2 regions of the Aliiglaciecola sp. SL4 genome follow, and region 1 is predicted to be linked to the other one. Evidence: predicted binding sites of a transcription regulator. Region 1 holds the regulator's gene; the other holds the start of a gene.

What was found. The regulator LexA, encoded in region 1, represses DNA repair genes until DNA is damaged. The targets are predictions, from matches to a motif close to TACTGTATNNNNATACAGTA.
Region 2: uvrD (DNA helicase II) is a predicted target of LexA. The motif match lies at 7,286-7,305, and genes of this name have one in related genera.

What each region holds. Positions count from the first base shown of each region.
Region 1 covers NZ_JBGOSE010000004.1:92,273-104,514, reverse strand. The annotation lists gene AB6T38_RS07510 (cytochrome c oxidase subunit 3) at 1-674, opposite strand, end outside; gene AB6T38_RS07505 (cytochrome c oxidase assembly protein) at 686-1,255, opposite strand; gene ctaD (cytochrome c oxidase subunit I) at 1,268-2,857, opposite strand; gene coxB (cytochrome c oxidase subunit II) at 2,869-4,023, opposite strand; gene lexA (transcriptional repressor LexA) at 4,506-5,129, opposite strand; gene plsB (glycerol-3-phosphate 1-O-acyltransferase PlsB) at 5,385-7,835, shown strand; gene ilvA (threonine ammonia-lyase, biosynthetic) at 7,889-9,430, opposite strand; gene ilvD (dihydroxy-acid dehydratase) at 9,431-11,278, opposite strand; gene AB6T38_RS07470 (YifB family Mg chelatase-like AAA ATPase) at 11,715-12,242, shown strand, end outside.
Region 2 covers NZ_JBGOSE010000005.1:292,980-305,221, reverse strand. The annotation lists gene AB6T38_RS09955 (MJ1255/VC2487 family glycosyltransferase) at 1-1,042, shown strand, start outside; gene AB6T38_RS09950 (lipoprotein) at 1,591-1,749, shown strand; gene lysA (diaminopimelate decarboxylase) at 1,750-2,997, shown strand; gene dapF (diaminopimelate epimerase) at 3,133-3,963, shown strand; gene AB6T38_RS09935 (DUF484 family protein) at 3,960-4,658, shown strand; gene xerC (tyrosine recombinase XerC) at 4,661-5,557, shown strand; gene AB6T38_RS09925 (HAD-IA family hydrolase) at 5,621-6,343, shown strand; gene cysE (serine O-acetyltransferase) at 6,356-7,138, opposite strand; gene uvrD (DNA helicase II) at 7,355-9,523, shown strand; gene AB6T38_RS09910 (diguanylate cyclase) at 9,541-10,785, shown strand; gene rarD (EamA family transporter RarD) at 10,801-11,700, opposite strand; gene AB6T38_RS09900 (DUF3010 family protein) at 11,850-12,242, opposite strand, start outside.

The DNA of each region.
Region 1 (12,242 bases):
GATTGTAAGGTTAAATTCATTTCACGATAGGCATGCACATACTCTTCTACTTGTAGAGTTAAAAAGAAACACCCCAACAGAATTGTTACACCTAAAAATGCAATCAATTTACCACGCTGTTGTTTCTCCAATGCCACATGAGCAAAATGACAGGTCACCGAAGAAATCAATAAAATAATAGTATTGTATAAAGGTAACCCCATCCATCCCATAGCCGTTGTTTCAACGCCACCAGGGGTTTTAGTCAATGGCCATATGGCTTCAAAATTGGGCCAAAGCACTTCTGCAGTCATGGCATTATTACCCGCCCCATCAAGCCATGGCATCGCAATTACTCGCGCATAAAATAATGCGCCAAAGAACGCAGCAAAGAACATAACTTCCGAGAATATAAACCAGGCCATCCCTTGTCTATATGAGCGTCCTAGTTGAGCGCTGTATTTGCCAGCCATAGATTCATGGATCTGATTTCTGAACCAACCAACTAACATAACCAATAAGGTGACTATGCCTGCAAGTAAGATCCAGCCACCGTATCCACTTTCGCCTTTGGTTTGTTCAACCACAAAGTTGCCTGCACCAAATGCAATCAGAAATAAAGCTACCGCACCAACAATTGGCCAAGGGCTTTGGTCTGGAACATAATATTTTTCGTAAGCTTGTTGTTGTGCCATTTTGATTCCTTTTATCCTTGATTCATTGCAACGCCTTCGGCACTTGCCGTCACGTCATACAAGGTATACTGAAGGGTGAAAAACTTAATATCTTTTGGTAACTGCGGGTCAACATAGAACTTCATTGGCATTATTGCTTCTTCACCCGCACCTAAAGGTTGATTGTTAAAGCAAAAGCATTCAGTTTTATTCATATACAATGCGGCCGTGCCCGGTGAAACAGAGGGAACAGCTTGGGCAACGTAGTCTTTGTGGGTGGTGTTTTTAACGTAAAAGTCCACTTGGTTCATCTCACCTGGGTACACCTCGACTTTCCGAGTTTGTGCTTTGAATTCCCAAGGCATTCCCGTATTTGTACGAGTAATAAACTCGATGGTGATAGTACGAGAGTGATCCACCTCGATCGACTCATATACTGCTGCCGTATCACTGGTTTTACCGTTAATTCCGGTAACTTGGCAAAACACTTCATATAGGGGAACCAACGCAAATGCGAAGCCAAACATGCCAATCACAACACCCACCAGTTTTAAAACCAGTTTGCTGTTGTTAGATTGGCTATTGCTTGAACGTTCAGTCATGACGAATCACACTTACTTAATCACTGGAGGCGTATCGAAGGTATGATAAGGAGCTGGTGATGGGATTTCCCATTCCAAGCCTTCTGCACCTTCCCAAACTTGGGCAGAAACAGGTTCACCCTGCTTACGACACGCTTTGATAAGCAACGCTAGGAATATCAATTGTGATAATCCAAAAGCAAATCCACCTAAGCTGATCCATTTATTAAAATCTGCAAATTGTAAGGCGTAATCTGGAATACGTCGTGGCATGCCTGCTAAACCGACAAAATGCATGGGGAAAAACAGCACATTAACGGAAATTAACGAACACCAAAAATGCCACTTAGCTAAGGTTACGTCGAACATTTTACCAGTCCATTTAGGCAGCCAATAATATACCGCCGCCATAATGGAAAATATTGCTCCAGTAACCAATACATAGTGGAAGTGTGCAACCACAAAATAAGTATCGTGATATTGGAAGTCCACTGGTGTAATCGCCAGCATCAAGCCAGAAAGGCCACCTATGGTAAACAGTACAATAAACGCCAAAGCGAATAGCATAGGCACTTCAAAGGACAAAGAACCCCGCCACATAGTTGCTACCCAGTTAAATACTTTTACCCCTGTGGGCACCGATATCAGCATAGTGGCAAACATAAAGAATAGCTCGGCCCCCACCGGCATCCCAGTAGTAAACATGTGGTGTGCCCAAACAATGAATGACAACAACGCAATAGACGTGGTGGCATAAACCATAGAGGCGTAACCAAACAGTTTTTTCCGTGAGAATGTCGGCACGATGGCAGAAATAATACCAAATGCAGGAAGAATCATAATATACACTTCAGGGTGCCCGAAGAACCAAAATATATGTTGGAACATAACCGGATCACCGCCACCAGCGGCATTAAAGAAACTAGTACCAAAAAACTTATCAGTTAATACCATAGTCACTGCACCGGCAAGCACCGGCATCACCGCGATTAACAGGAATGCCGTGATTAGCCAAGTCCACACGAACAACGGCATCTTCATCCAAGTCATGCCTGGGGCACGCATGTTGAAGATAGTCACAATCACGTTAATCGCTCCCATAATGGAAGAGATCCCCATAATATGCACAGAAAAAACAAACAATGCTGTGGTGTCATTACTGTATGTTGTAGAAAGAGGTGCGTAGAACGTCCAACCAAATGCGGGACCACCACCTTCCATGAACAACGAAGCAAGCAAAATGGTAAATGCCATTGGCAGTATCCAGAAGCTCCAGTTATTCATTCTCGGTAAAGCCATATCTGGCGCACCGATCATCATTGGCACCAACCAGTTAGCTAAGCCAGTAAATGCCGGCATAACTGCACCGAACACCATGATAAGCCCGTGCACAGTGGTCATTTGGTTGAAGAAATTAGGCTCTACAATTTGCAATCCTGGTTGAAATAATTCAGCACGAATTACCATGGCCATAGCACCGCCAGTTAAAAACATGATGAACGCGAACCACAGATAGAGGGTACCTATATCTTTATGATTTGTTGTAAATAACCAACGTTTTATGCCACTAGGAGCATGATGATGGTGGTCGTCATGATCGAGTTCGGTTGTCGCTGTGCTCATAACTGCTCCCCTTATTGACCTGTCATTACGGCGTTAACATCTTTAGCTTGGACCATGTCGCCGGTATCGTTACCCCAAGCATTTCGTTCGTAAGTAATAACTGCTGCCAGCTCACTCATGGTTAGTTGTTTTGCAAAAGCTTGCATGGCAGTGCCAGTTTTACCGTTTAATACGATATTTATGTGTGCTGTCATGTCATTAAGCACCATTTCACTATTGACCAAGGCTGGAAATACGCCTGGTAACCCTTGTCCATTTGGTTGATGACAAGCTGCACAAGCACGCATATAAACCTGCTCACCATTGCTCATCAACTCTTCCATGCTCATATTCATAGCCAACAATCTTTGCTCTTCTTCCTTGGCTTTACGCTGTACTTCTTCTTGAGCGTTTATCCAAGCTTCGTATTCAGCAGGTTCTTTGGCAACCACAACGATAGGCATAAAACCGTGATCCTTTCCGCAAAGTTCTGCACATTGACCGCGATATACACCGGGCTCAATGACGTTTGCCCAAGCCTCATTAATAAACCCTGGGTTAGCATCTTTTTTAACAGCAAAATCAGGCACCCACCAAGAATGGATAACATCATCCGAGGTAACTAAAAATCGCACTTTTTTGCCAGTCGGGATGACAAGAGGACGATCAACTTCCAATAGGTAGTTATGTCCTTTTTCGAATTTGTTGTTGATTTGCTCTTGCTGGGTGGCCATCACGGAATAATATTCAACATCATTTTCCATGTATTTGTAATGCCACTTCCATTGAGAACCGGTAACCAGCACAGTGACCTCTGAGTTTTCGGGGTCTTCCATGGCGATCAGTGTTTTAGCGGCAGGGAATGCCATCACGACTAAAATAATGAAGGGTACAATTGTCCAAGCAATTTCTACTTTCACACTTTCATGAAAATTAGCAGGTTGCGCACCTCTAGATTTACGATGGAAAATCATACTCCAAAACATCACACCAAATACTAGAACTGCAATAACCACGCAAATGAAAAACATAAGCATATGCAGATCATAAACTTGGCCACTAATCTCAGTCGCACCTTTGCGCAAATTCAATTGATACTGATCAGCAGTCGAAGTCGATTCTGCAGACACTGTAAATGCAATTAGACTGGTCAGTATTACCAATACGCCGGACCATATCTTTTTCACTCAACACCTCCTGATGATGTAAGCCTTTTCCAAAGGAGCAAAGCAGAGTTAATAACCGCAAAAGGCTCAGTTCTGGTAAACGACTTGGGATCTTAATGTTACATAACTGTAAAAACCAGTATAAGAATTACTCAACTAAAGTCTAACGTCTAGTGTTTTTTGTTAAAAATTTAAACAAGCGCTTGATTTTCAATCAAAATAGATGGAAAAGTTATGATTTATAACGAATGGAAATAACTTTAACTTTGGAACCAACTAAAGTTGATAATGGTTATCGATGACCTCCAAGAGTGGTGTCTAGCAAGGGAGGATGTGCATTTTATATCTAGTTAAAATAGAGGGGTTGGATAAAAATATTTTCTAATAAAACGGATTAACAAAAACTTAGCTTGAACTTAAGTTTTTAAAGTCCTGAATGCAAAATAATAAAAAAGTGACCCTTAGGTCACTTTTCAGTGTAACTTTGTCACAGAAACGGAAGTTTACATCCAATCAGCGTTACGAATAACACCGACTGCGATACCTTCAATATTAAAAGGCTGCGAAGCCAAATCCACTTTAATAGGATTAAACTCGTCGTTTTCAGCATGTAGGATCACTTCTCTACCACGCTTTTCTAGCCGTTTTACCGTCACATCTTCGTCAACTCTTGCTACCACAACCTGACCATTGTGAACATCAGTTGTGCGATGAACTGCGAGCAAATCACCATCTAAGATACCAATGTCTTTCATACTCATGCCACTAACTCTTAGCAAAAAGTCAGCACTGGGTTTAAATAAATCAGGGTCGACTTTGTAGTGACACTCAACATGCTCTTCGGCCAATATTGGCTCGCCAGCAGCCACTCGCCCGACTAAAGGTAATCCAGCCTCTTCCAATTCATCTTCAAGGGGTACATTCAATTTGATTCCCCTAGAAGTACCAGGGAGGATTTCGATGACACCTTTGCGTGCCAATGCTTTAAGATGCTCTTCTGCCGCATTAGCCGATTTAAACCCCAATTGACGAGCAATTTCAGCACGCGTTGGCGGCATACCCGTGGCTAACATGGTGGCTTTTATTAATTCAAGAATTTCGCTTTGTCGTGGTGTTAGTGGACGCATAAACAGCCTGTTTTTCTATACAGTTTAACTGTTAGTATATACAGTTACCCAGAGAAAACAAAGGTTGTTTTATATTTTCTCATGAATTATCAAAAGCCTATTGATTTAATTAGGGTGACTTTACATACGCTAACAATATAAAATGGTAGTACAACCTAATAGACGTTGGTCTGCGCATTTTAATATGCAAACATGAATAGAGTTCGACTCTTCATGCTATGCTTTTAACGAACTCGAAACCTCAAGGTGTTATATATGGATTGGCTGCATAATTTGCTGCTTTCGATTTTTGCTTTTCCCGTAAAATGGCTAGTCAAAGTCAATAGTATTCCCACTGACATTGAAACTGAGTTAGGAATAGATAAAAGCAAACCCATTGTATATTTGCTTAGAACCCACTCGATTACTGATCAACTCGCCCTTAAAATGTCGACCAAAAAAGTCGACTTACCCAATCCGACTAAAAAAATCATCATCGGTGGTGAAGAGCATAGCGCCAGTGTCTTTCTAGAGCAGCCGCAATCTGTCATTGGCAGGACCATTAAAGGCACTAAAATCGCCGCCGACTTAACCCATTTATTTCAACTTCACAAAGACAACGCCGATCTTGATTTGCAAATTGTGCCGGTGACGGTTTTTTGGGGCCGCGCACCTGGCCGAAAGTCCAATGGATTAGCTGATCTATTAGCTGATAAAGCTTCGCCCAGTTGGTTACGAAAGTTCTTTATCGTATTGTTTTTAGGCCGTGATAATTTTGTCTCTTATAGTAAAGCAGTATCGTCTCGAGATATGACTAAGTTGCCTGGTACTGAAGCCGAAATCGCGCACAAATTGATTCGTTTAGCCGGCACCCATTTCCATCGGAAAAGACAAGCTTTTAACGGCCCTATGCTGTTAGAAAAGCAAGAGTTGTATAATTCAATTTTGGGTTCTGTGACGGTTATTAATGCCATTAACGAAGAATCTAGACAAAAAAAAATCCCGCTATCTAAAGCTAAGGCAAATGCTAAATCTTATATAAACGAAATTGCGGCGGATTACCGTGAGGGTTTAATTCGATTCGGCGACCGTGTTTTAACTCGGATCTGGAACAAAATCTATGATGGAATCGAAGTTGGTCATGCCGATAAAGTCCGGAAACTAGCCCAAAATGGTCATGAGATCATATATGTTCCTTGTCATCGCAGCCATATGGACTACCTGCTATTAACTTACGCCATTTACCATCAAGGTCTGGTTACCCCTCACATTGCAGCAGGGATCAATTTAAACTTTTGGCCTGTTGGCGGCATTTTTCGACGCGGCGGTGCATTTTTCCTACGTCGTAGTTTTGCTGGCAATAAACTCTACACAAGTGTATTCCGCGAATATCTAGAACTCCTGTTTAACAAAGGCTATTCGGTTAAATATTATGCTGAAGGCGGACGTAGCCGAACTGGAAGACTGCTACCACCAAAAACCGGGATGCTAGCAATGACCTTACAGGCGATGATCAAAGGAGTTAATCGTCCAGTCAGTATAGTACCGGTTTACATTGGTTATGAGCATGTGATGGAAGTAGGTAGCTACCTTAGCGAATTAAAAGGCAATACCAAGAAAAAAGAATCCGTATTCGGGTTATTTTCTGTGGTTAGAAAGTTGAAAAACTACGGCCACGGCTTTCTCAATTTTGGTGAACCTATTCAGCTTAATAATTTCCTTGATGAGCAAGTACCGAGTTGGCGCGATGCGCAAAACAGTGAGGTTGATAAAAAACCAAGCTGGCTAACCCCAACCGTAAATATCCTTGCTAATCAGGTTATGGTGCGAATTAATCAGACAGCGGCCATAAGCGGTATGTCACTTTGTGCATTGTGTTTACTTTCAGCTAAGAAAAACGCAATGGGCCAATTGGAACTCGAGCAGGCAGTGGATGACTATATTCACTTGCTAAAATTATCACCTTACAGTGAGTTGGTGAGCTTGCCTGACAAAAGCGGGCATGAAATTGTAGAACAAACCCTGAAACTGGGGAAAATGAACGTCTCTGAAGATAGCTTCGGCAAAATTATCTCGTTAGAGCAACGTAATGCTGTCACCTTAACTTACTATCGCAATAATATTTTGCACTTATTCGCCATTCCGGGATTAATCGCCGCCATCGTATTTGCTCACAATGGGTTGGAGAAATCTAAATTACTTGATCTTATTATGCGCCTCTACCCAATGTTGCAGCGAGAGTGGTTCCTTTACATGTCGAGCGAACAAGCAAAAGAATATGTGGAAGGCTTAATTGAAAGCATGTTAGAGATGGGCATGATAGTGACCGCAGAAGATAAACTAGCCCCAGCTCACTCCACCGCAGAATCATTCTATTCATTGTGGTTATTAAATCGCTGTGTTCAGGAAACACTGCAACGTTATGCATTGGTGTTATCTTTATTAGCAAAAGAAAAGAAAATGACTCGCTCAGCATTGGAGCGAACAAGTGCGAAATTTGCTGAACGATTGTCTGCATTGCACGGCATTAGTTCACCAGAATTTTTCGATAAAAATGTATTGGCAAGCTTTGTGAATGCCCTTAGGGAAAATCAACTTCTAGCAGATAGCGAAGATGGCCAATTACAACATTCCGAAACCAGTGAAACTTTGCGCCAAGATATTATCGCACTAATAGCACCTGAAATAGCCCAGCGTTTAGAAAAGCTTTACGCACTGCAAAGCTAACTTTCAGACATAAAAAAGGCTCCGATTAAGGAGCCTTTTGCATTTTTTGACAATTACTTTGCTAAATCAGATAAAAAGAACTGATAAGCAGGGTTCGTTGTTTGTTCATCATATTGGTAGCCAAGCTTATCCAAATGCTGATCAAAATCGACTCTAGCTTGGTCCGGTAAATCAAACCCCGCAAGCACCAGACCTTCAGCAGCCCCATGATTACGATAATGGAATAAGGTAATATTCCATGACTCACCAAGGGTATTCAAGAACTTCATCAAAGCGCCTGGATATTCAGGGAACTCAAACGAAAAAATATGTTCATTGAGTAACGTCGGCGGACGACCACCAACCATGTAGCGCACGTGCAGCTTAGCCATTTCATTTTCAGACAAATCAAAACACTGATAACCGCTATCGGTGAGCAACTTTTCCAATTGATGATACTCTTCACGTCCAAAACGTAATTTGATACCTACAAAGATATGGGCTTCACCATCACTGGAATAGCGGTAATTGAACTCGGTAATAGTTCTACCGCCTAACAGTTCACAAAAACGTTTAAATTCACCTTTTTGTTCAGGAATTTTAACCGCAAAAACCGCTTCTTTTTGCTCACCCAGTTCACAACGCTCAGATACATAGCGCAAAGTATGAAAATTGATATTTGCACCACATAAGATGCCACCAATTTTTTTACCGGACACATTATGCTCTGAAAGATACTTTCGAATACCCGCCACCGAAAGTGCACCTGCAGGTTCAGCTATGACTCGAGTATCATCAAAAATATCTTTGATTGCCGCACAAATTTCATCAGTGTTAACGGTGATGACATCATCCACGTATTGCTGACATAAGCGGAATGGCTCAGTACCAATGGTCTTAACGGCCACGCCGTCAGCAAATATGCCCACCGACGAAAGCGGCACGGGTTCACCGGCTTGTAATGCGGCCTGTAAACATGCAGATTCATCGGATTCAACGGCAATGATTTTCAAATCAGGACGTAATTGCTTAAGGTAAACACTAATACCCGCAGCCAATCCGCCACCGCCAACTGCGATAAACAAGATGTCTAAATCAGGCAGTTGCTCAAGCAATTCACGGCCAATGGTGCCTTGCCCGACAATGACATCTTCATCATCAAAAGGCGCAACCATGGTGTAGCCGTTGACTTCAGACAAACGCAAAGCTTCCGCTTTTGCTTCGTCGAAGCTGGTGCCATGCAACACTACGTGGGCATACTCACCGCCAAAGCGTCGCACAGCATCCACTTTAATATCAGGGGTGGTTTCTGGCATGACGATGGTAGCTTGTATTTTTTTTATCTTAGCCGAATACGCCACACCTTGAGCATGGTTTCCTGCTGATGCAGCTACTACACCTGCCTGCAATTGTTGTTCAGTTAAACAAGCCAACTTATTGTAAGCACCGCGCAGCTTGAACGACTTCACCGGTTGTTGATCTTCACGCTTCAAATAAATCTCATTACCTAAAGCGTTAGATAAACTGGTTAACCGATTAAGCTCGCTATTTACTGCCACATCATAAACAGGTGACAGTAGAATACGTTTTAAATACTCATTAGCAGATAAACTCATTTAATCTTCCAATTTCGAAGCATCACGCACGCCGCCTTTATCAGCACTTGTGGCTAATAATGCGTAGGCTTTTAAGGCTAAAGAAACTTTACGTTGACGGGTAGCAGGTTTCCAAGGTCTAGCACTATTATTCATATTGTCACGACGAGTTTGTAGGTCAGCGTCACTAATATCAATACCAATCTTACGACCCGGAATATCAATTAAGATAGTGTCACCTTCTTCCACTAAACCAATACCGCCGCCGCTCGCTGCTTCTGGCGCACAGTGACCAATAGACAAACCAGAAGTACCACCTGAAAATCTGCCGTCAGTGATCAAGGCACATTCTTTACCTAAACCTTTGGCTTTTAGATAAGTGGTTGGGTACAACATTTCTTGCATACCTGGACCACCTTTAGGACCTTCATAACGGATAATGACCACATCACCTGCAACAATTTCGTCACCTAAAATAGCAGCAACGGCTTCATCTTGGCTTTCGAAAATACGGGCGCGACCGGTAAATTTGTGAATAGACTCATCTACCCCAGCGGTTTTTACAATACAGCCATCCTCAGCAATATTACCAAAGAGTACTGCTAAACCACCTTCCTCACTGAATGCGTGGTCGAAACTCCGAATACAGCCGTCTGCGCGGTCAGTATCCGCTGTAGGCCAGCGACAATCTTGGCTAAAGGCTTTGGTAGTGCGTATCCCAGCAGGACCAGCTTTGTAAAACTCAATGGCTTTTTCATTAGCAGGGTTAGTAATGTCCCAATCAGCGATAACTTCACCAATGGATTTACCCAACACATGAGGACAATCGGCGTGTAATAAACCAGCACGATTAATTTCAGCCAAAATTCCTAATACACCACCAGCACGGTGTACGTCTTCCATGTGATATTTAGGTGTAGATGGCGCGACCTTACATAGATGGGGAACTTTACGAGACAGACGGTCGATGTCATCAAGGGTAAATGGAATTTCACCTTCTACTGCAGCAGCCAATAAGTGCAATATGGTATTGGTTGAACCGCCCATGGCGATATCCAAACTCATGGCGTTCTCGAACGCTTTAAAATTAGCTATATTGCGCGGTAGCACGGAAGCATCATCTTCTTTGTAATAACGACGACAAAGCTCAACGATTTGCTTACCGGCTTGTTTGAATAATCCTTCACGATCTGCGTGAGTAGCCAACATAGAACCATTACCTGGCAACGACAAACCTAGAGCTTCGGTTAAACAATTCATTGAATTGGCGGTGAACATACCGGAACAAGAGCCACAAGTTGGGCAAGCTGAACGCTCCACTTCTTCACTGTCAGAATCGCTGACGTTGTCATCAACACCGGCAACCATAGCGTCTACCAAATCTAATTTGATAAGTTGATCAGAAAGTTTCGTTTTACCCGCTTCCATGGGGCCACCGGAAACAAAAATAACAGGAATATTCAAGCGCATAGACGCCATCAACATCCCAGGAGTGATTTTGTCACAGTTTGAAATACAGACTATGGCATCAGCACAGTGGGCATTAACCATATACTCCACAGAATCAGCAATGATTTCTCGTGAAGGCAGGCTGTATAACATCCCGCTATGACCCATGGCGATACCATCATCAACAGCAATAGTATTAAATTCTTTGGCCACACCGCCCGCTTCTTCTATGCTACGAGCGACTAATTGGCCCATATCTTTTAAATGCACGTGACCTGGTACAAATTGGGTAAAAGAGTTAGACACGGCAATAATGGGTTTATGGAAATCGCCATCTTTCATGCCAGTGGCACGCCACAAAGCTCTGGCTCCAGCCATGTTGCGGCCTTGTGTGGTTGTGGATGAACGTAACTTTGGCATGGTAAAACCCTCTAAATTGATATCATTTTTACGAAATAAATATGTTTATGTTTCTGCCTTTAAAAACAAAAACCCCCGCGTTTTACTGCGAGGGTTTTGGCAAATCTATACATACACCTACCCTCGCTGGGGTATCCCCCGCGCGTCAATAATCACAATCAACACTTGCTCGATAGTTGTATAAAAGTTGGTATTCACATTAATAAGATCGCCACTGTTGTATAGAAATATCATGTAACCCCCCGCATAATCAAGTTTTCAAAGGGTATATATTATTCTTTAACAGCCAATTCATTTATTTACGTAGGTCTAAATCAAAAGAATTGGGACAGTATTGAGGATTTACGGGTAAAACTAGACCATAGTTTCTGGCAGTTCTGCAAAATTATTCCTATTTTTACAACAAAAGTTAAACGCACCGCATAGGGAAATGTTGATGTCGTTAGCCGTTGTATATTCTCGGGCATCTGTGGGTATAGATGCCCCATTAATTAGTATTGAAGTGCATTTGGCCAACGGCTTGCCAGCATTTAACTTAGTGGGCTTAGCTGATGCCGCGGTACGTGAGTCCAAAGAACGGGTACGAAGCGCTTTACTTAATTCAGGGTTTGAATTTCCGGCTAAACGTATCACCATTAATTTAGCCCCAGCCGATTTACCTAAAGATGGTGGGCGATTTGATGTGCCCATTGCTATCGGTATTATCGCGGCCAGTGGTTTGATAGCGGTTGAAAAACTAGAAAATTTTGAGTTTGCTGGAGAGTTAGCACTGACCGGAGATATTCGTCCTATCTCTGGCGCACTGCCTTTCAACTATGCCTGTCATAACGCCAAACGCACAGCCATATTGCCAACGGAAAATGCATCAGAAGCTTGCTTAATTGAAGGCAGTAATGTATTTGCTTTTACTAATTTAGCGCAACTTTATTTGCACCTTTGCGGCCAACAAAAACAGCATTTACAA
Region 2 (12,242 bases), on a different contig from region 1:
AGGCACCGGTAATGGCCACATTGCGCGGGCACGAATCATGGCGAAAGCATTTGCAAAACGCGATGATATTGAAGTTGATTTTATATTCAGTGGACGGGATCCCTCCCGCTACTTCGACATGGAAGTGTTCGGAAATTACCGCACGGTATCTGGGCTAACCTTCATTACCGAAAATGGCCAAGTAAACCGTTGGAAAACCCTCCGCCAAGCCAACATCAGACAGTTTATAAAGGATGTTAAACAGTTAAATGTGACGAAATACCATGTATTGCTCAACGACTTCGAACCAGTAACGGCTTGGGCAGCAAAAATGAACGATTTATCATCCATATCGATAAGTCACCAAGCCGCGTTTAAACACAAAGTCCCAAAACAAGGGGAAACCTGGGCAGATAGAATGTTAATGCGTATCTTCGCCCCCTGTGATATTAATTTAGGGGTGCATTGGTACCATTTTGGTTTCCCAATCATGCCGCCATTTATTGAAGAGCCATACAGCAAGGCAACTACAGGGGATCATGTACTGGTGTACTTGCCATTTGAAAATGAGACAGCCATCAAATCATTGTTAAAAAATTTTCCCAACGAAAAGTTTATTTGTTACCACCCCGAGATAGATGAACCTTTCAGCAATGTAAACAGCCAGTGGCGTCCATTGTCCAAGCAAACCTTCCAGCAAGCATTGTTTGACTGTGCCGGCGTCATTGCCAATGGCGGCTTCGAACTTTCCAGCGAATGTTTACAACTGGGCAAAAAAATCTTAGTGAAGCCCTTAAAAAACCAATATGAACAAAGCTCAAACCGCATCACACTAGAACGCATGAACCGTTGTGAAAGCATGGATACTTTAGACCCGCAGGTAGTATCTAAATGGCTAAGTAAAGACTCACCCGAGCCAATTCGCTACCCCGATTCCCCCGACATCCTCATTGACTGGTTAATGGAAGGCGATTACATGGACACAAAAGCACTATGTAAACAGCTATGGTCAACCACCCACTTCCCAGAGTCAGTGCGCTTAGCTTTGACACACCATGGCTAACTAGAAAATATCCCCATCATACAAATCAACATTATATGGTGGGCCGGTCATAAAGGTGGGCGGTCATAAAGGTGGGCGGTCATAAAGGTGGGCGGTCATAAAGGTGGGTGTCTTAAACTGTACTTGGGTGGCTGTCTCAAAATTACCTTTTAATGCCTGTCCTAAACTGTACTTTTTGGGTGGCTGTCTCAAAATTACCTTTTGGTGCCTGTCCTAAACTGCACTTTTTAGGTGGCTGTCTCAAAATTACCTTTTGGTGCCTGTCCTAAACTGCACTTTTTAGGTGGCTGTCTCAAAATTACCTCTGGTGTCTCGAAATTACCTTTTGGTGGGTGTCTCGAAATCACCTTTTAATGCCTGTCCTAAACTGTACTTCTGAACTGCACTTTTTTAGGTGGCTGTCTTTGAATCACAGTCTTTGAATCACATTAGAATCAACCTAATTAGCAGTTTATTGCATGTCTTATCCCAAATCAGGTAGTGGCAATGCTTGTTTTTTTTGCTTTTGATGGGATGATATAGGCTTTTGTAATTGTTAGGTGATATCAGTGTTCAAAAATCTGTGTTTTGCGATTCGCACGCTTTCCTTATTGGCGGTCATTTTTATCACTACAAGTTGTGGAGTTAAGGGCGATTTAATTCATCCTTCTGAGCAAAACTCGCCGGCCACAGACCAAAATATAGATGACTCAGAGGAGCAGTCGTAGTTGGATTACTTTCAGTATCAAGATTCTACCCTACACGCCGAAGATGTACCCGTTCAACAGATTGCTGAACAGTTTGGGACACCTTGTTATGTTTATTCCAGAGCAACCATTGAGCGTCATTGGCATGCATTTGACCACGCAGCGGGTAAACATGCTCACCTAATTTGTTACGCGGTAAAAGCGAATTCTAATTTAGGCGTGTTATCTGTAATGGCCAAACTAGGTTCTGGGTTTGATATCGTTTCAGGCGGTGAATTATCGCGAGTAATTGAAGCCGGTGGCGATCCAACTAAGGTAGTGTTTTCTGGGGTTGGTAAAACTGAACAAGAAATTGAATTTGCACTGTCAAAAAATATTTTATGTTTCAACGTAGAATCTGAACCCGAATTAGAGCGAATCAACAAGGTTGCCTCTAAACTGAATGTGGTTGCACCAATTTCAATTCGGGTAAATCCAGATGTTGATGCCAAAACTCATCCCTATATTTCAACCGGGCTCAAAGCCAATAAATTTGGTATTCCAAGAGAAAACGCGGTTGCTACCTATAAATTAGCCGCAAGTTACGAGCATCTAGAAGTTAAAGGCATGGATTGTCATATTGGTTCTCAACTTACTGATATAGATCCTTTTGTAGACGCCCTTGATAGAATGTTGTTACTGATTGACGAGTTGGCTGAATTAGGTATTACCATCAGTCACCTTGATGTAGGTGGTGGACTAGGTGTGGAATATAAAGACGAAACCCCACCCCACCCCGATGCTTATGTCGAAGCACTGATGACACGTATGGAGCAGCGCCCTGAGCTAAAACTAATCTTTGAACCCGGCCGAGCTATAATGGCAAACGCTGGTATCTTGATTACTAAAGTAGAGTTCATCAAAAAAGGCGAAGAGAAAAATTTTGCCATAGTCGACGCGGCAATGAATGATTTAATCCGTCCAGCCCTATACTCTGCTTGGCAAAATATCATTCCCGCTGAACTGTCTATAGGAAAACCTAAAGCCACCTATGACATCGTTGGTCCCATTTGTGAAACTGGTGATTTTATTGGAAAAGATCGTGAACTAGAAATTGCTCCAAATGACCTCTTAGTTGTGCGTAGTGCAGGTGCCTATGGGTTTGTTATGGCGTCAAATTACAATAGCCGTTGTCGCCCTGCGGAAATAATCGTAGATAAAAGCAGTTTGCATTTAGTTCGTGAGCGGGAAGCGTTATCCGATCTATGGAAAGGCGAAAAAGTTATTTAATTGCTAGTTCATATAAGTAAATTACGGTAATTTTCATTGTTTTTTAGTGGGTGTCGCAAATTGACTGCAAAATAGCTATTTTGGTCACCGCATATGTAGGTTAATATAACCGTAACAAAACTTTTAGTAGTAACAATGCAAATTCAATTTTCTAAAATGCATGGGCTAGGCAATGACTTTGTCGTGATTGACAACGTCACCCAAAATGTATTTTTTTCGAAAGATAAAATTCAGCAATTGGCTGATAGAAACTTTGGAATCGGCTTCGACCAACTGTTGTTGGTTGAACCTCCTTATGATCCTGAACAAGACTTCCACTATCGCATTTTTAATGCTGATGGTTCAGAAGTAGCTCAGTGCGGGAACGGCGCAAGATGTTTTGCAAAGTTTGTCAAAATCAAAGGATTAACTAACCGCAACAAAGTGGTAGTCAGTACTAAATCTGGCAAGATAGTGCTGTATCTTGAAAAAGACGGCCAGGTGACTGTCAATATGGGGCGGCCCATTTTTGAGCCCGCAAAGATCCCATTAAAAGCCAATAAAGAAGAAAAAATTTATTTGATTCGAGCACAAGAAAAAACCTTTATGGTTGGCTCTGTGTCTATGGGGAACCCCCATTGCGTGCTTGAAGTTGATGATGTGCAAACGGCAGACGTGGAAAATATCGGACCACTGCTTGAATCCCACGATAGGTTTCCTGAAAATGTAAACGTCGGATTCATGCAAATCATTAATGAAAACCATATAAAACTGCGTGTGCACGAACGTGGAGCAGGAGAAACCTTAGCCTGTGGTACTGGCGCTTGTGCAGCAGTGGCAATTGGTCAAATTCAAGGTAAACTAAGCAAAGATGTACGAGTTGATCTACCTGGTGGTACTTTGAAAATACGTTGGCAAGGTAAAGACAATGTATTGAAAATGACTGGCCCTGCAGAACATATTTTTGATGGAACCCTGATAGTATGAGTGATACAGCACAACAACAAGTAGATAGGGCAATGCTGACTAATTATGAAAAAGCATCAGAGGCCATTAACGAAAAAGATGTTAAACACTACTTGTTAGAAAATCCTGACTTTTTTGTAGATAACCCGCAACTGGCGGAAAAACTGGTTATTTCTCATCAACAAAAAGGCAGTATTTCTCTTATTGAGCTGCAATCAGAGCAATTACGTAAGAAAAACAGAGAGTTATCACACAAGCTCAATCAACTCATTTCGATAGCAAAACAAAACGAAGAAATTTACCGAATTTACGCAGATCTAAATCTTCAGTTGCTAAGTTGTCGCTTTTTCAGCGAAGTGCAAGATGTACTTGAAGATGTGATGTGTCAAAAATTGCGTTTATCTGCAGTAACCTTAAAGTCTTTTAGTGGTGCACATGCGCTGCCCGAAATTCAACGTAAATTGTTTATTGAGAAACGCTTTAAACACGATTGTTTTTTCTTTGGACGTCTAAGTCAACACGAAAAACAACTACTGTTTAAAGAAGGCAATGTTGAGTCTGTCGCCCTAATGTTACTAGGGGAAAAGGGTGAATTGGGAATATTGGCTATTGGAAGCAAAGATGCCAGCCATTTCAATCCCGACATGGACACCCTGCTCATAACCCAGTTGCAACAGTTCTTAAACGTACTTTTGCCAAATTTGGCTGGATATTAACCATGGATACTCCAGCCTTAGACCAGTGGCTGGAAAAATTTTTTTCGTTTTTAAAATACGAAAGAAACCTTTCTGCAAAAACCTTAGATAACTACCAGCGCCAACTCCGGGTGATTACGGAGCAGTTAGATATTACAAGCTGGTCTGAATTAACTACCCATCACATTAAATCTATTTTGAGCCAAGCTAGGCGCAAAAACCTAGCCCCTCGCTCTATTGCATTGCGGTTATCGGCTATGCGTACTTTTTGTCAGTTTTTAGTAGCCGAAGATGTACTCAAAACTAACCCAGCTAAAGCCGTGCAAACCCCAAAACTAGGTCGGCCGCTACCTAAACATCTAAATGTGGATCAGGTAGCTCAGTTACTGGAAATAGACCCCGAATCTGTGCTGGCGATACGCGACCGTACCATGATGGAGTTGATCTATGGCTGTGGTTTACGTTTGGCTGAGTTATCTGGCTTAAACATGCAGGATATAGTCACTAAAGGACAAATTAGAGTACTCGGTAAGGGCCGCAAAGAACGCGTCATTCCAGTTGGGAAGACAGCCACTACTTGGTTGAATAAATGGTTGAAAGTTCGTAGTCAAATGACCCCACCAGCGGAAGAACAGGCCCTGTTTGTAAGTATGCATAAACGCCGTATAAGTCATCGCCAAATCGCCAAGCGAATGGACTTATGGGCCCACAAACAACATGTTGACCAAAAAATAAATCCGCATAAATTGCGCCACTCTTACGCCACCCATATGCTAGAATCCAGTGGTGATTTGCGCGCCGTACAAGAACTTCTAGGCCATGCGAATTTGTCGACCACACAAGTGTATACACATTTGGATTTCCAGCATTTAGCTAAGGTTTACGACAATACGCATCCCAGATCTCGCAAAAACAAATAATCACCATATGTTAAATATTAACCAATCAAAGCTACAAAAAGATTGAATAATAGGTATTACTGAATGAAATTTTATCGGAATTTTTCCCCCATAAAAGCCATTAGTTTCGACTTAGATGATACGTTGTACGACAACTATCCTTTTATTATGGAAGCGGAAAAACAACTGCTTAATTATTTGTCTTCAAGTTATCCAAAAACATCAGAATTTTCCTATCAAGATTGGCAGCAATTCAAACAACAACATTTGCAAAATCAACCTCAACTTGCTTCAGATATGGGAGCGTTACGTAAACATACGTTACAAACTGGCTTACAAAAAGCCGGTTACCAAGAGCAACGCCTAAGCTCAGCGGTGGATGACTGTTTTGAGTTTTTTTATCATCATCGTAGTAACTTTGAAGTACACCAAGAAATACGTACTTTGTTGGCCCAATTAGCCAACAAACTGCCATTAGTTGCTATCACCAACGGCAATGTCAACCTACAACAAATTGGAATTGGCGAATATTTTAGCCATTGTTTTAAAGCCAATTTAGAACGTCCAATGAAACCCCATGACGCTATGTTTACGTTGGCTAGCAGCACTTTAAATGTGGCCCCTAAAGAAGTATTACACGTGGGTGATAATTTAGAAAAAGACGTAATGGGGGCTATTAACGCCGGTATGCAAAGCGCTTGGTATGCCTACAACCGGAAAATGCACCTTCCACAAGAAAAAACCACAGTACTTCCCCATGTGCAATTAGATGATTTAGCGGAGCTAAATTTACTGATCGAAGATTAACCTAATAGACAGTTAATCTTCGTAGATATTTTGATTCATGGTTTCACAAGGATTTGGACAACAAGGCACGCCAACAATTTTCGCTGGTACCCCAGCTACAGTCACATGCTCAGGTACGTTTTTAAGAACCACGCTACCGGCTCCTACTTTAGCGCCAGCACCAATCTCAATATTGCCTAAGATTTTAGCCCCGGCTCCCACCATCACCCCTTGACGAACTTTAGGGTGACGATCACCTGACTCGTTTCCTGTTCCCCCTAAGGTCACAGATTGTAAGATTGAAACGTGATCTTCCACTACCGCGGTTTCACCAATGACGATACCGGTTGCATGGTCAAACATCACGCCCTTTCCAATTACCGCTGCTGGGTGAATATCCACTCCAAATACTTCGGAGTTTCGACTTTGCACAAACAGCGCAAGTTGCTTGCGATTTTGAGCCCACAAATAATGAGACAGACGATAGCCCTGAATCGCTTGGAAGCCTTTGAAGTACAATAACACAGTGAGAATTTTATCTACGGCAGGATCACGAGTTAACACAGCTTCAATATCTTCGATGGCTGACTCGACGATCTCAGGTTTTAACAAATAAGCTTGATCCAATACTTCGCGAATGGCTAAGGCCGGCATCACTTCATCTTGAATTTTGTTGGACAAAATAAAGCTCAAAGAAGTCTCGAAGTTGTGATGAGCAAGAATACAAGCATGCACATAACTGGCCAATAGCGGTTCGCTTTCCACTAACTCTTCAGCTTCAGATTTCAACCTCTTCCAGAAATTGTCGATTGGCATCTCGTTCTCCTCAATTCCTTTATCCCACGGCGGTAGGCAAGTCATTTCACTCTTGAATAAATATTAAGAACGGATATGCGGGCAAAAACGTTCATTTACAAGATCAGTTTCCATAAAGCGGCTTAAAAATAACAAAACCAGCCCTTTGGTTGTATAAAAACACAGTATAGCTGATATACTTCGATTATTAATCAATAAATCAAAAATAAGCTTGTTATGGATGTATCTCGACTGTTAGACCAACTTAATGACAAACAACGGGAAGTAGTAGCGGCCCCACCTTCTGACATGTTGGTCCTGGCTGGTGCCGGAAGTGGCAAAACTCGAGTACTAGTACATCGTATCGCATGGCTAATGGAAGTTGAACAACTCGCATCTTTTAGTATTCTGGCTGTGACCTTTACTAATAAAGCCGCCAGAGAAATGCGTGGTCGAGTAGAACGGCTGATGGGGTCTGGATTGCACACCATGTGGATTGGAACGTTCCACGGGCTCGCCCATCGCTTACTCCGAACCCATTTCAAAGAAGCCCGCTTACCTGAAAACTTTCAAATATTGGACTCGGATGATCAATATCGTTTAGTTCGGCGAGTAATTAAGTCTCTGAATTTAGATGAAAAAAATTGGCAACCCAAATCGATTCAATGGTATATCAACGGGAATAAAGACGAAGGGTTGCGACCTGAGCATATCGACACTCAAGGTGATCCCACCAAACAAACCATGAAAGATATTTACCAAGCTTATCAACAAACCTGTGATCGTTCAGGCTTGGTGGATTTTGCCGAACTGTTATTGCGTGCCCACGAATTGTGGCTAAATAATCCTGATGTGCTGAAACATTATCAAAAACGTTTCCGCACGATTTTGGTGGACGAATTTCAAGATACCAATAATATTCAGTATGCATGGTTGCGGATCTTAAGTTGTGCAGATAACAACATGATGATTGTAGGCGATGACGATCAATCCATATACGGTTGGCGTGGCGCGAATGTGGAAAATATTCAGCACTTTTTACGTGATTTCCCCTCCGCGAAAACTATCAGACTGGAGCAAAACTACCGTTCAACCGGCAATATTCTTAAAGCTGCCAATGCCGTTATCGACAACAACCAAGGGCGTCTTGGTAAAGATCTGTGGACTGAAGGTGCCGAAGGTGAGGCGATTTCGATGTATGCCGGCTTCAACGAATTAGATGAAGCTCGCTTTATCGTGGCTCGCATTAAAGAGTGGAGCGACAAAGGTGATGCGTTAGCCGATTGTGCCATTTTGTATCGCAACAATGCGCAATCACGGGTATTGGAAGAAGCGCTGTTACAAGAGTCAGTGGCCTATAGAATTTATGGCGGACTTCGTTTCTTCGAAAGACAAGAAATCAAAGATGCATTAGCGTATTTACGGTTAATCAACCAACCCATAGATGATGCAGCCTATGAGCGGGTTGTAAACACCCCTACTCGCGGCATCGGTGATAAAACCCTGAGCTTAGTTCGAGAAACCGCTAGAAACGAAGAGTTGTCTATGTGGCAGGCAACCAACGACATGCTTCGTGAAAAACGCTTTTCAGGCAGAGCGGCAACAGCGCTGCAACGCTTCGTTGAGCTAATATTGAAGTTACAAGTTGAAGTGCAAGAGTTCGAGTTAGATCAACAAGCTGATCACGTAATCAAAAACTCAGGTTTATTTGCCATGTATCAAGCCGAAAAAGGCGAAAAGGCCCAGGCTCGGATAGAAAACCTTGAGGAGCTTGTAACCGCTTGCAAACAATTCGAAGCTCCAGAAGAAGCGGAAAATATGTCCCCCCTATCGGCATTTCTCGCCCATGCTTCATTAGAAGCGGGTGAATCTCAAGCCGACGCTCACCAAGACGCAGTACAAATGATGACCATACATTCGGCTAAAGGTCTGGAATTCCCATTGGTTTTTTTAGCCGGTGTTGAAGAAGGCATGTTCCCTAGTCAAATGAGTCATGAAGAGCCTGGACGCTTGGAAGAAGAACGCAGACTTTGTTACGTGGGCATGACTCGAGCAATGCAAAAGTTATACATGACCTATGCCGAATCTCGACGACTATATGGGCAAGACAAATACCATACCCCCTCTCGTTTTATCAAAGAAATTCCCAGTGAATGCATTGAAGAAGTGCGCCTTCGGACTACGGTGAGTCGACCAGTTCAAAACCGTTTTCAACCGGCAACATCCCACATGGCATTCGAATCCACTGGATTTCAATTGGGACAGCGAGTTAAGCACAGTAAATTTCAAGAAGGCACAGTGCTAAATTACGAAGGAAGCGGTGAACATGCACGAGTTGAAGTGAATTTTGACAATATAGGGACAAAGTGGCTAATGTTGGCGTATGCTAAATTAGAAAAAATATAAACCTAGCTGAATTGCCAATGAGATTTAAAGTTCTATTAATAGAAGATAATGAGTCGAGTGTGCGCGTGCTTAAGCGTGTCATTGGCAAAGCCAACTTAGATGTGGTGTTAGCCAACACGTTAGCTCAGGCAAAGATTATTTTTGAAACCACATCCCCAGAGCTGTACCTATGTGCAGTTGTCGGATATTCACTACCCGACGCTCCCCATGGGCAAGCAATTAACTTCACAATTAATGCGTTTATTCCAACCATCGTTATCACCAGCGAGGTAGAAGAAGACATACGTGAGAATATTTTGGCAAAATCTATTGTTGATTATATTCCCAAACAAAACGCGCAAATGTTCGAATACCTCAACCGACTGCTAATCAGATTGGAGAAAAATAAACAAATTGGTGTGCTAGTGGTGGATAAATCCAGACACAACCGAGGAATACTATCATCCTTGTTAGGACGCCATAACTTCATCACTTTTGATACCTCCAGCGCAGCACAAGCCCTCGACTTATTACAAAGACACCCACTTATCAAACTGATGTTAGTTGAAGAAGATTTAGCCGACACAAAAGGGTTGGAACTAGTTTCTGAGGCCAGAAAACTCTACGACAAAGACCAGTTAAGTATTATTGGATTATCGACCAACACTCATTCCTCACTATTAGCCCAATTCATCAAAAGTGGTGCTAATGATTTTCTACGCAAACCTTATTGCCACGAGGAATTTTTTTGCAGAATAGTGCAAAACGTAGAACACATAGAGCAAATTGAAGCCATTCGACGCGCTGCCAACTCTGATTATTTGACCGGGCTGCCTAATCGACGGCATTTCTTTAATAAGGTTAACCATACCATCCATCGTGGACAGGCACCTATGTCATTGGCGTTGATCGATTTAGACAACTTTAAGTTAATTAATGATTCTTTTGGTCATGACTATGGAGACGTGGTGTTAAAAGAGGTGTCGAAAATGATTGTTCGGCATTTTTCGTCTTTCCATTATTCGCGCTTCGGGGGAGAAGAGTTTTGTATTTTTATGGCCCAAACTGAACAATCTGAAGCAATAGAACTGCTCAATACTTTCCGCCAAGAGGTAAGTCAAAAAGTTATAAAAAGCAAAGGGATAAGTCATTCGTGCACGTTGAGTATCGGCGTCACAAGCCGTGCCAGTAAAAAGATCGAATCGATGTTAAGCATTGCAGATGAACATCTTTATAATGCTAAAGCACAGGGACGCAATAGAGTGATTGGCGACCCTGCATAAAAAATACTGTAGCAGTTAAACTCCCAATGATTTCAACGACTTTCGATATGCACGATAAGAATCAAAGCTAAAAATTATCAACGCTAACCACACAAAACCAAACGTCACTAAACGAGCTTCATGTAATGGCTCGCCGAATAAATAGACAGCCAAGATGAACATAATACTTGGTCCGATATACTGGAAAAAGCCTAACGTTGAATAACGTATCCGGCGAGCGGCACCGGTAAAACATAATAATGGGGCTGTGGTAATAATTCCTGCACCAATTAACAAGACATTTAAATCCATTTCATTGCTGAACATATTGCTCATTTGTGACGCAAAGAATACCCAGTAGACAATGGCAAACGGCAGCATCATCATGGTTTCAATTAATAAGCCGGGCAGAGAATCCACAGCAACTTGTTTACGCAAAAGCCCATAAATACCAAAACTGGATGCCAAAAGCAGAGCAATCCAAGGGAGTTCACCATAGGAAAATAACAGGATCAATACCCCAATCAGGGCAATGCCCACAGCAACTTTTTGCATTCGTCGTAAGCGCTCTCCAAGAAAGATACGGCCTAGGAAAACATTGAGCAAAGGATTGATATAGTAGCCTAAACTCGCATCCAGTAAGTGATCATTGTTAACGGCCCAAATAAATAACAACCAATTACCTGCCAACAATAATCCGGATATTAGTAAAATTTTGATGACTCTTGGGTTCTTTAACGCAGATTGCACCTTGCCTAATTGTTTAAAGCCCAAGACCAAAATGACTAATAGTAAGGCTGACCATATTACTCTGTGCACCAGTATTTCTGGGGCCGGCATGATCATTAGCAGTTTGAAATATAACGGAGCAAAACCCCACATCGCATAAGCGGCAACAGCCAGAACGACGCCAACTTTTAAAGATCTATCAGACATAAAATGACAACAACCAGAAAAATGAACTAGAGAATGATTATTTAATATTGTTTAGCTAAGAGAGAATTTTGCAATTCTCTCTATACCTATTGCATATTAACTTTTAGGGTATGCTTAAACGCATGGATGAACGCACGTTTCCGAGGGCTTTAAGCCGGTGGTTGCTGTTCCATTCCGTACTTTTCTTTCATTAAGTAGGCAAAAGCAGTGGTAAATGCCACTTCTTGAAACATTTTCAAGCCGGTTTCTGAAAAAAGTACCGGAATAGGGTTACGCTTTATAATTTCTTTAATAAATGTTGGTGTTAAAACCTCAACCTTTAATTCTTCAATTAATTGAATTGCCGCTTCCATTTTAAAGCCCGTAGCGCTGCCAGCGAACTTGCCTTTAGTAGGGCGCTCGCGAATGACTACCGCATCAATTTTGTAGTCTTCCATCAATTTTTTGAAGGCAAACTGGAATTCACGCACGTCTGCAGTTGAATCTTGCTTAGAATAGGTTAATTTGCGCGCACGGCAATCTGGAATATGAAACACTTCATT